One region of the Lactococcus sp. S64 genome, then DNA from elsewhere that is predicted to be linked to it. Evidence: riboswitches for the same ligand, from Rfam matches in the RefSeq annotation. Region 1 holds a riboswitch; each other region holds the start of a gene.
What was found. Region 1 has a riboswitch for magnesium ahead of IAE51_RS10200 (FtsW/RodA/SpoVE family cell cycle protein). Riboswitches for the same ligand answer to the same signal wherever they lie in the genome.
Positions count from the first base shown of each region.

Region 2: another riboswitch for magnesium. It lies ahead of IAE51_RS09000 (ABC transporter permease subunit); the one in region 1 lies ahead of IAE51_RS10200 (FtsW/RodA/SpoVE family cell cycle protein).
Region 3: another riboswitch for magnesium. It lies ahead of mgtA (magnesium-translocating P-type ATPase); the one in region 1 lies ahead of IAE51_RS10200 (FtsW/RodA/SpoVE family cell cycle protein).

Region 1 is NZ_JACVUQ010000010.1:34,900-38,688, forward strand. It holds gene IAE51_RS10190 (YhgE/Pip domain-containing protein) at 1-151, shown strand, start outside; gene IAE51_RS10195 (metal-sulfur cluster assembly factor) at 337-669, shown strand; M-box (ykoK) riboswitch at 977-1,138, shown strand; gene IAE51_RS10200 (FtsW/RodA/SpoVE family cell cycle protein) at 1,519-2,718, shown strand; gene IAE51_RS10205 (LCP family protein) at 2,749-3,789, shown strand, end outside.
Region 2 is NZ_JACVUQ010000008.1:6,582-10,370, forward strand. It holds gene IAE51_RS09000 (ABC transporter permease subunit) at 1-1,564, opposite strand, end outside; M-box (ykoK) riboswitch at 1,621-1,790, opposite strand; gene arcC (carbamate kinase) at 1,910-2,863, opposite strand; gene aguA (agmatine deiminase) at 2,888-3,789, opposite strand, start outside.
Region 3 is NZ_JACVUQ010000001.1:341,116-344,904, reverse strand. It holds gene dltD (D-alanyl-lipoteichoic acid biosynthesis protein DltD) at 1-1,267, shown strand, start outside; M-box (ykoK) riboswitch at 1,329-1,489, shown strand; gene mgtA (magnesium-translocating P-type ATPase) at 1,747-3,789, shown strand, end outside.

The DNA of each region.
Region 1 (3,789 bases):
TTGGTTACCAATGACTTATGGTTTAAAAATGTTACGCGAAACCATTGGTTTGAATGGAGCAATTTTACCAGAAGCAATCCTATTTGTGGTTATTATCGCTCTCTTTACTTTCATGTTGAGTTTCTTCAAGAAATTCTCACGTTTTGCATAAAATAAATTACTGACAGAAAATTTTATGAATAAATTTTTTCTGTCAGTAATTTTTTATCTAGAAATTTTAAAATAAATTTGGTAAAATAAAGCTGTAAAAAGAATTTGACAATTTGGATTTGTCCTAGAAAGCACATTCGTTCAACTTTTAAAGTTTTGCTTTTTATGACAGCCTAAGGAGATAAAATGGCAGATAAATACACAGAAGAGCAAGTGAATGAAATCAAGGACAAAATTCTCTCTGCCCTTGAAAACGTCATTGACCCAGAGCTTGGGATTGATATTATCAACCTCGGATTAGTTTATGAAATTAGCTTTGAAGATAACGGATTTACAGAAATTAAAATGACATTGACAACAATGGGTTGCCCTTTGGCGGACCTTTTGACTGAACAAATTCATGATGCTTTGAAAGCAGTGCCAGAAGTTGGTGAAATCAAGGTGAACTTGGTTTGGTATCCAGCATGGACAGTTGATAAAATGAGTCGTTATGCCCGTATTGCTTTAGGAATTCGATAAATATAATAAAAAACTCCTTAGTCAGCATTGACTAGGGAGTTTTTTTATTTATTAACGAAATTCATTATTCAATTATAAGCTTTTTGTCTGTATATTTTAATCTTTGGTATTTTATTTTAAAAAATAATATTTTTTTCTTAGTTCTAATTTCTAAAAACTTAGTCATAACAAGAGGTTTAAACCAATAAAAAAACATTTAATTTAGGTAATACATTTGTTATTTGACTAAAAGTATAGGTCGTGTTATAATTTTTTTGCTTAGGAAATATTTTGAAAATTTAATTTAAGCAATTTTGGTTAGAGATTTTCTAACCATCGGTAGGTGAGGCTACCACAGGGATACGGGTTGCTGCCGCAGAGTCGTGGAGACACGATGAGAGGGCCAACAGTTCACGTCGAAAAAAGAAGGCGTGAAATAGTGCAACAACATCGCCCTGCGGAGCTAAAGCTTGAACGATACTGGGTACTTTAGTTCACTTGATAGTGTATCTTTTTGAAATCATACCTTGTCTACGTTCAACCGGCGTAGGCAATTTTTTTATAAAAAAGGAGGTGGTGAAAATGGAAGCACAGAATAACAGTGGCTCAGACCCTGGGAGCTATAGGAAGAAAGATAGCATAAAAATGGACAAGCATTTTTATCACTTCAATCTAATCTAGTTCTCTGAGTTAGAGCTGTACAATCAAAATCTACTATAAATCAGAAATTGAGGTACAAGCCGATGACAAAAATATTAATTCATACAACAATAAAAAATAAGAAAATAAGAAAGAAAAAGTTATTCATTGATTTGCAACTAGAAATACTCTTGTCGTTCATTTGGAAAATTAACGAAGGGGGATTCATTTATGGAAAAAAAAATTACAAAAAATAGTTTTTTAGATTTATCTATTTTGATTCCTTATTTGATTCTTTCAGCTGTTGGCTTACTCATGGTGTTTTCAGCAACTGTCCCCTATCAAATTAACCGAGGACTATCTCCTTATCGATTGGCAATTTCTCAAGGAGTCTTTATAATTATAAGTTTTGTGGCTTTAATTATTATTTATCGAGTAAAATTAAGAATTATAAAAAATGAAAAGATTTTAAAAATAATTTTTCTAATTATTATCTTGCTGATGATTTATTCAAGGGTGGGTCCTAATACATCAGCGAATGGAGCGCATGGATGGATTCCCTTACCAGGGATTGGAACTATTCAGCCGGTTGAATTTGCAAAACTTTTTACAGTTTGGTTTCTTGCTTCTATCTTTTCTAACAGACAAGAAGAGATTGAGAAAAATGATATTCAAGCAATTTTTAAGGGTAACAATCTCATAAAAAAAGTTGTAGGGGGGTGGCGATTTCCGATTATCTTACTAATGATAGTGGAACTCAGTATGCCTAATTTAGGAAATACAGCAATTATTGGGCTCTTAGCCTTGATAATGATTGGTGCAAGTGGAATTTCTTGGCGATGGTTTTCAGGTTATGGGAAGATGTTGCTTACGATTAGTCTTAGTTTTTTGCTCTTTCTTTTTATCAGTGGAGGCGATTTGATTCCAGGATCTTATATTAATGCTCGATTTAAAGCATTCGTTAATCCTTTTACTGACTTGGCTTCTTCGGGTCATCAACTTGCTAATTCATATTATGCGATTGTAGATGGTGGCTGGTTTGGAAGAGGACTGGGGAATTCGATTGAAAAACAAGGATTTTTGCCTGAAGCTCATACAGATTTTATATTTTCAGTAATAGTAGAAGAATTGGGAATCATTGGTGGAATTATAATCCTAGCTGTCATTTTTTTCATGATTACCCGAATGCTTTTGGTGGGGATGCGGGCAAAAGATCCATTTAATTCAATGATTTCAATTGGTTGTTCATCTTTTTTGTTGATACAAGTTTTTGTCAATTTAGGTGGAGCAATTGGTTTGGTTCCAGAAACAGGTGTCACCTTTCCCTTTTTATCACAAGGTGGATCATCATTTTTAATTTCAACTTTGGCAGTAGGACTGGTTTTGAATAGCTCGGCTGACGAAAAATTAAAGAGTTTAAGTAAGTTATAATTTTTAATAAAAGAAAGAAGTATTCTTGATATGAAAAGAAAAGAAATTAGACAAAAGAAAAAAATAAAAAGGTCTAAAAAAGTATATTTTGTTCGTTTTATGTCCCTTTTTGTTATTTTAGTCGTGGCAGTTAGTGCGGTTATCTATGTTCAAGCAGAGAAAACATTAACGAAAACTCATGTAAATACAAAAATAAAAAGTTCTAGTATATCTGCAAAAAAACCACTAACTATCTTGCTCATGGGAGTGGATACTGGTGATAATAGTCGGGGGGGTGCAGATTCATGGAATGGAAATTCAGATTCTCAAATTATTTTAACATTGAATCCTCGGACAAAAACAACCACTATTATTTCAGTGGAACGAGATACGATGACGAATATTGAAGATGCATCTGAAAAAATTCAATCTACTCAAAAAATGAATGCTGCTTATCCTTTAGGATTTAATAATGGTGGGTTATCATCTGCTGTCACTTATGCCATGAAAACCATTGGTAATCAAGTAGGGCTTAATCTTAATAATTTTATGATTGTTAATATGGACGGTTTAGTAAATCTTGTGAATGATGTTGGGGGAGTAGAAGTTGTCAATGATACTAATGGCTCAGATGTCTATCAAGGGACTGATTCAGGTAAAATAACTTTGCCTGGTTCAGATAAAATTGTAGATAGTGGAGCGATTTATATCTCAAATACAGAACCTGAATATAAAGCTTATGTTCCTTATCTTTCAGGAAATCCTAAGCAGCTCATTAACGGAGAACAAGCTTTAGTTTTTGCTCGAGATAGAGATACGTTAGCCAATGGGAATTATGGACGCGCCGCTCATCAACGAGAAGTTATGACTGAATTAATGAACAAGATGCTTAGTCTTAATAGTGTTTTTAAATATCAATCATTTTTAAATGATATTTCATCAGATTTTAAAACTAACATTTCTATAAATCTTGCTAATTTGACCGCACTTATGGCTTATAAAGATTGTCTTAATAAGGTAGTTTCTGTTCAATATCAAGGGGTAAGTCAAATGGTGGATGGTGGAAGTTATGAATTCATACCAGAAAATGTG
Region 2 (3,789 bases), on a different contig from region 1:
TATCTGCATTCCATGCTGCTCCCGCAGCATTTATGATAGCTGTTATCAAGTACGGAAACATTGATGGAATGAGATAGCGAGTCCACCACTTAAACTTGGATAATGGAAAAATTTTTGTGACTTCTTTTATATCATCTGGTATTGCTAAATACCCAGCAATAACATTGAAAAAGTAATACCATTGACAACCAACCATGATTAGCGGCAAAATCCACCACTCAAGTTGCTTATACCCTAAACTAATAAAAATTACTATGAATGGAGTATATACGTTTGAAGGAATCGATCCAACAACTTGTCCAATTGGTTGGATAAAGCTTAAACGTCTTTTGTTACTTGCAACCCAAACCCCAAGAGGTGTAAAAATCGCTGCTGCTATAAGCATTGCTAATACTACCCTCAATGTAGTTAAAAGCATTAAGTGAGGGATTATTGAAAAATCTTCATGAGGTAAGAATCTATAAAGTTTAATAGCAGAGATAACAACCGCATACCCTAAAAGGATATACCAAATGATTGAAATATATTTCTTAACTTTTCCTAGATATTTAAAAATAAGATTTATCCTAAGAATATACCAAACTCTAGGTAACTTAAAAATCCAGAAATCTTTTATTTTTTGAATCCATTTCATTAATATTTTTCCAAAATTAGATGCTTTTACTAAATTGTATACAATTGATTTTGGAGGATTACCTTGAGTTGTTCCTTCATCATAACGATAATAATAAGTAGCTTTAACCAAAGGTTGAAAAACTAAGAAATTTAGTATGACGACATTAATAATTAAAGCAATAACAGCGAAACCACAAGCTTTAAAGTCTGCGCGATCTAATGCAACTTGAATATAAGAGCCAATTCCTGGCAAAATTAAAGTTTCAGACTTAGGGATTGCGACGGTAACCTGTTCACTTGCAACAATGGCAAACCATGCTGCTGACTGAGATATGACAAGATTCCATAGTAGGCCTGGAATTGAATATACAAATTCAAGACGCCAAAATTTTTCCCAAGCACTATATCGAAATTGTGATGTTACTTCTTTCAAATCTTTGGGAACTACTTCCATTATTTGGTAAAGTGACAACATGATGTTCCATGCTTGTCCAGTAAATACTGCAAAAATGGCAAGCGCTTCAGCTCCCATTACATTACCTGGATATAATCCAAGTAAAAATGCAGTAGTGAATGTCATGAAACCTAATAAAGGAACTGATTCTAAGAAATTGACCATCGGCAAAATAATTCTTCTTGCAGTTTTAAACTTAATTGCCAATACACCACAAATAACAGAGAATAAAATTGACCACATCATTCCTACAATCATGCGAAACATTGTTCGCATTGAAAAATACGCAAGGTTTCCAATAGATAAAAAATCGTGCATTTTCTTGACATCATCCACTGAACTTTGAGAAGGTAACGATGAAAGGGGTTGGTTAATAGTTATTTGTGTCACAATAAGAATAAATGCAAACAAACAAATAATACCAATTAAAATAAAATCACCCATAATAGATTTTACTTTTGGTTGTTTTGTATCAAGATATTTTCTTCTTGACATAAAAAGCCTCCTTTTCATATAAAGGGAGGCTCTCAAAATCAATAGATTATTAGTCTATTTAATCACGACATTTGAGTTTTGGCTTTCTGAGACGTAAGAAATGATATTTCTAGTTATCTTGGAAAAGCCTTGATTCGACTAGTCCTGCTTTACCCATTATTGTCTCTCGACAGTTTTGAGCGATAACCTATGTTCTTCAGAGTAACCTCACCTAATATGATTAGTTTTTATTTACTACAAAAAAAGTATAGCACTAGCTATACTTTTTGTCAAATTAAAACGGGTAACCTACTTAAATTCTTTTTATTTCAAATTTTAAATAAATTATTTTGAAAAATACTTTTTTTAAACTAAATCGGGTACAATCCGTGTTCCTGCCCCACTTTTAACAAAGTTTTCCACATTTTCAAGTGAAGTAATCGTGGCTTGCTTACCAGTATTTTCGACAAAAGCGACAGCTGCTGCCACTTTTGGTTTCATAGAACCTGCCGCAAAATAACCTTCCTCTAGATATTGACGCATTTCGCTAACTGGTACAACTCCTAACGCTTTTTGGTTGGGTTTACCAAAATTTAAAAAGACATCACCGACAGAGGTAAAAATAACTAGTTCATCAGCATCAACAAGTTCTGCTAATTTTGCTGCCGAAAAATCTTTGTCAATTACCGCTTCAACTCCTTGATATCCCTTATTTTTTTCAATAACAGGAATTCCTCCGCCACCAGATACTGTAACCAAAGCTGATGATTCTAACAATGGTTTAATTGCGTTAGCTTCAACAATTTTGAGAGGTAAAGGTGAAGGAACTACTCTTCGGTAACCTCGTCCAGAATCCTCAATCAATTTCCAATCAGGATATTGAGTCTGAATATTTTTAGCCTCTTCTTGGCTATAAAAAGGTCCAATAGGTTTTGTCGGATTTTTAAAAGCCTCATCATTAGCATCAACTACTGTTCTTGTCACTACAGAAACAAATGGAACATCAGACATTCCATTATTAGCAAGAGCTTCTGTAAAAGCTTGTGCCATCCAATAACCGATTTGCCCTTGAGTCATAGCAACAGCTGTATCAAGTGGCATTGCCGGATTTTTAACTGAATTACTTTCAAGTTGTTGCAAAAGTAAATTACCAACTTGGGGGCCATTTCCATGAGTGACGACCATTTCAACATCATTGTCTTTTATTAAAGGCATTAATTGTTCGGCAGTCTTATTAAGTGCCATAGATTGTGCTTGCGCTGTAGGGTCGCTAGTTAAAATAGCATTCCCCCCTAGAGCAACTACAATACGTTTTGCCATTTTCTGTTAAATCCTCTCTACTCCTTATTTGGCTTTAGGTTGTTGTTGAGTAATACAATGGATATTTCCTCCACCATAAACTACTTCAACAGTGTTCACGCCAACTATTTCGCGGTCTGGAAACATCTCTTGAACTTGTTTTAATGCTAGAGCATCATTTTCATCACCGTATTGTGGTACGATAACTCCTTTGTTTGTAATCAAGAAATTCATATATGAAGCAATACAAATATCTCCGTCTTCACGTGGCATTGTTCCTTCAACTGTATCAATTCTAAATTGTTTTTTAATCGTTACATTTTTAGCTGGACAAGTCAATTTATGAACTTTGAGTTGACGTCCTTTAGCATCTGTCATTTGGCTCAAGCGTTTATAGGCATCTTGTGCTGCTTCATAAAAAGGTGACTTCTCATCCTCAGTATAAATGCATGCAACTTCCCCTGGTGCTACGAAGCAAGCAACATCATCCACGTGACCATTTGTTTCTTCTGGGTCAATTCCATCCCCAAGCCAAAGAATTTTTTCAGCATTCAAATGTTCTTTAAGTTTATTTTCAATGTCCTCTTTGCTCATGTGAGGATTGCGTCCTTCAGATAAAAGGCACATTTCAGTAGTCAAAACTGTTCCTTGACCGTCAACATGGAACGAACCTCCTTCAAGAACAAAATCATCTGTCCGATAAGAGTCAACACGTTCTAATTCACAAACTTTTTGTGCCACTAGATCATCTTGATCCCAAGGAAAATATAGACCATCAACAAGTCCACCCCAAGCGTTAAAAGTCCAGTCATTTGCTCGAAGTTCGCCCTTATCATTAATTACAAAACTTGGCCCACAGTCACGAACCCACGAGTCGTTGTTAGAAACTTCAAGCACACGAACGTCAGCGGGTAATTGATATCGAGCATTTTGATATTGGGATTGTG
Region 3 (3,789 bases), on a different contig from region 1:
AGCCATTGGCCCATTAATTGCAGCTTTAGCCCTTGTTGGCTTACTGATATTTCTCCCAATAAATGTTGGTATGAAATACTCAAAAGACCAACTTGTTAAATTTGCTCAATCACCACTAAATACTCCAAGCTTTACAGGCTATTCAATTAAAAAACAAGCCTATTCAGACCCCGAGTTTTTACCAGTTCTTGGTTCATCAGAAATGGAACATGTGGATTCTTTTCACCCAAGTGCCTATTTCAAAAAATACAATTCTGGTTTTACGCCATTCTTAGTAGGACAACCAGGAACAACTACTTTAACCCACTTTTTCTACATGAACTCTGTGGCAAATGAGTTAAAAAATCGTAAAATTGTTTTTGTCATTAGTCCACAATGGTTTTCAAAACAAGGAATTGTTGAAAGTGAATTGAAAAACTTTGTATCCAAAGGTGAGATTTACGGTTGGTTAAAAGAAGCAAACCCTAAAGCAGATACCACCACCCAACTTGCAAAACATTTATTAAGATTTAGATCGCTTAAATCTGAAGAGACGATTTATAATTCTCTAGAACGTCTAGCAGATAAAAAACCACTGACCGCTCTACAAAAAATGACTGTGGCGACCAATCTTCAGTTTTGGCGAAAAGAAGATTTACTCTTCTCAAGTGTTTCACAATTCACAGCACAACCTCTTGGACTTACACCAAAAATTAATAAGTTTGCTAAAGAATTACCCAATGATCCAACCTCTGAAAACTTAGAAAAATTGGCAGTTGACCAAGGAAAAGATAGTTCAAATAACAATCCTTTCCAAATCAATAATAAAGTTTGGGATAAGAAAATAAAATCTAAATATAAACATCTAGAAAATTACAAAAAACATGTTTCCTATTTAGAAAGTCCAGAGTATCAAGATTTCCAACAGCTCTTAAATGTGTTTGCCAAAAATAATAATGATGTTTTATTTGTTATTCAACCAGTAAACGGCTCATGGTCATCTTACACTGGAGTATCAAAAGCAACACTCGAAAATTTCAGCTCTAAAATTAAAACACAATTGCGCAGTCAAGGCTTTTATCAAATTGCTGACTTAACAGATATGTATAACACGCCTTATGCCTCTGGTGATACTGTTCACTTTGGTACTAAAGGTTGGTTAGCCACAGACAAAGCGATTGAAAAATTCATGAAGACACCAAGCAAGGTCAACTATCATATTGATAATTCGTTATTTTTATCAAAAGATTGGGCAATGAATGGTGCAACAGAGTCTATAGTAAATTAAAAATAAAAAAGATTGACAAAAAAGAATATGTCAGTTATAATAATAAAGGTTATGTCTATGACATAATCGTCGGTAGGTGAGGCTACCGCAGGGATACGGGTTGCTGCCGCAGAGTCGTGGAGACACGATGAGAGGGCTAACAGTTCACGTCGACAAACAAGGCGTGAAATAGTGCAACAACATTGCCCTGCGGAGCTAAAGCTTGAACGATAGCTTGTAACTGATTCGCTCTATAGTAGTGGTATCTTTTTTGGAATTATTCCCTTGCCTACGTTTAAGTTTTGTAGGCAAGGTTTTTTTATATTTAAAAAGGAGGTGAAAACGGAAATGGAATCCCAGAGTATTAATAGTCCCGAGCCTGATAGGCCGCAGATAATTAACGTGATAAGAGCAGCTTTCCGTTTTTATCACCTTCTTTAAAGTGCCTAACGTTTGGGACTGTACACACAAAAATATTATAGAATATGAGGTACAGACCAATGAAAAAAATTAGAAAAACACTCGAAAACACAAAAAGAGCTACAACATTTGTAGATAACAATGAAATAAATGCAAGATTAGAATTTGCAAAAACTTCTACAAAAGAGGAGCTATTTCAAAAATTTAAAACATCAAATAAAGGATTAAGTGAAGAACAAGTAGAAATCTCTCGTGAACAATATGGAGATAATACGATTACGCGTGGTAAAAAAACTTCACTTATTAAACGGCTTTATCAAGCGTTCATCAATCCTTTTACCATTATATTGTTTGTCTTAGCATTAGTTTCAGCTTTTACGGATATTATCTTAGCAGCTCCTGGTGAGAAAAATCCCCAAGGACTCATTATCATTACTACAATGGTTTTAATCTCAGGAATTCTGCGTTTCGTTCAAGAGACTAGAAGTGGAAATGCTGCTGAGAATCTCTTAAAAATGATTACGACGACGACAAACGTTCATAGATTAGAATCAGGAAGTCAAGAGATTCCTATTGAAGAAGTTCTCGTAGGCGATATTATCCATCTATCAGCTGGAGACATGGTTCCAGCAGACCTTAGGATTATTCAAGCAAAAGACTTATTTATCAGCCAAGCCTCTTTAACTGGTGAAAGCGAACCAGTAGAAAAACTAGATTTAGCTACTGATGAAAAAGATGATTCAATCACAGAGTCAGTAAACCTAGCCTTCATGGGTTCAAATGTCATTTCTGGTAGTGCTTATGGAGTTGTAATTGCAACTGGAGATGCGACCATTTTTGGTGAAATGGCAAAAAGTGTAACCGAAGACTCAACTAAAACAACTTTTGAAAAAGGCGTTAACTCAGTTTCATGGGTCCTTATTCGCTTTATGTTAGTTATGGTTCCATTTGTCTTATTGATCAATGGTTTCACTAAAGGTGATTGGATGGAAGCTGCACTATTTGCTTTAGCAGTTGCTGTTGGTTTAACACCAGAAATGTTACCAATGATTGTGACAACTTGCCTAGCAAAAGGTGCAGTCACAATGTCAAAAGAAAAAACAATCATCAAGAACCTAAATTCTATTCAAAATCTAGGGTCAATGAATATTCTCTGCACTGATAAAACTGGAACATTAACACAAGACAAAGTAGTATTAATGCGTCATTTAGATATTCATGGGCAAGAAAATATTCGAGTATTAAGACATGGATTTTTGAATAGTTACTACCAAACTGGTTTAAAGAATTTAATGGATTTGGCAATTATCGAAGGAGCCGAAGCCAAGCAAGATAAAAATCCTGAACTGGGTGGTCTAAGTAGTAAATATACAAAAGTTGATGAAATTCCTTTTGATTTTGAAAGACGTCGGATGAGTGTCGTAGTAAAAAGCAATACTAATGGAGCGACTTCAAAAACTCAAATGATTACTAAAGGTGCAGCTGAAGAAATGTTAGACATCTGTACTTTAGTCGAAGATAAGGGAAATGTTGTTCATTTAACTCCTGAACTCAGAGCATACATTCTGAAAAAAGTTGATGAACTTAACGAAGAAGGAATGCGCGTGATTTTAGTCGCTCAAAAAACAAATCCTTCACCAGTAGATACATTCTCGGTTCAAGATGAATCTGAAATGGTGTTAATGGGTTATCTTGCCTTTCTTGATCCACCCAAAGAATCTACAGCAAAAGCAATCAAAGCACTCAATAAATATGGGGTATCAGTTAAAATCTTGACTGGTGACAACGATAAAGTTACTCGTTCAGTTTGCAAACAAGTAGGACTTCCAGTTGATAAAACTATTTTAGGTTCTGATATCGACCAATTAGATGATAATGAATTGGCAAAGATTGCCAAGGAAGCTTCTGTTTTTGCTAAGTTATCACCTCAACAAAAAGCCAGAATAGTAACAACACTTAGAAATTCAGGCAATAGTGTCGGCTATATGGGAGATGGTATTAATGACGCAGCAGCAATGAAATCATCTGACGTTGGAATTTCAGTAGATAGTGCTGTAGATATTGCCAAAGAGTCAGCTGATGTAATTTTGTTAGAAAAAGATTTAATGGTTCTTGAAAAAGGA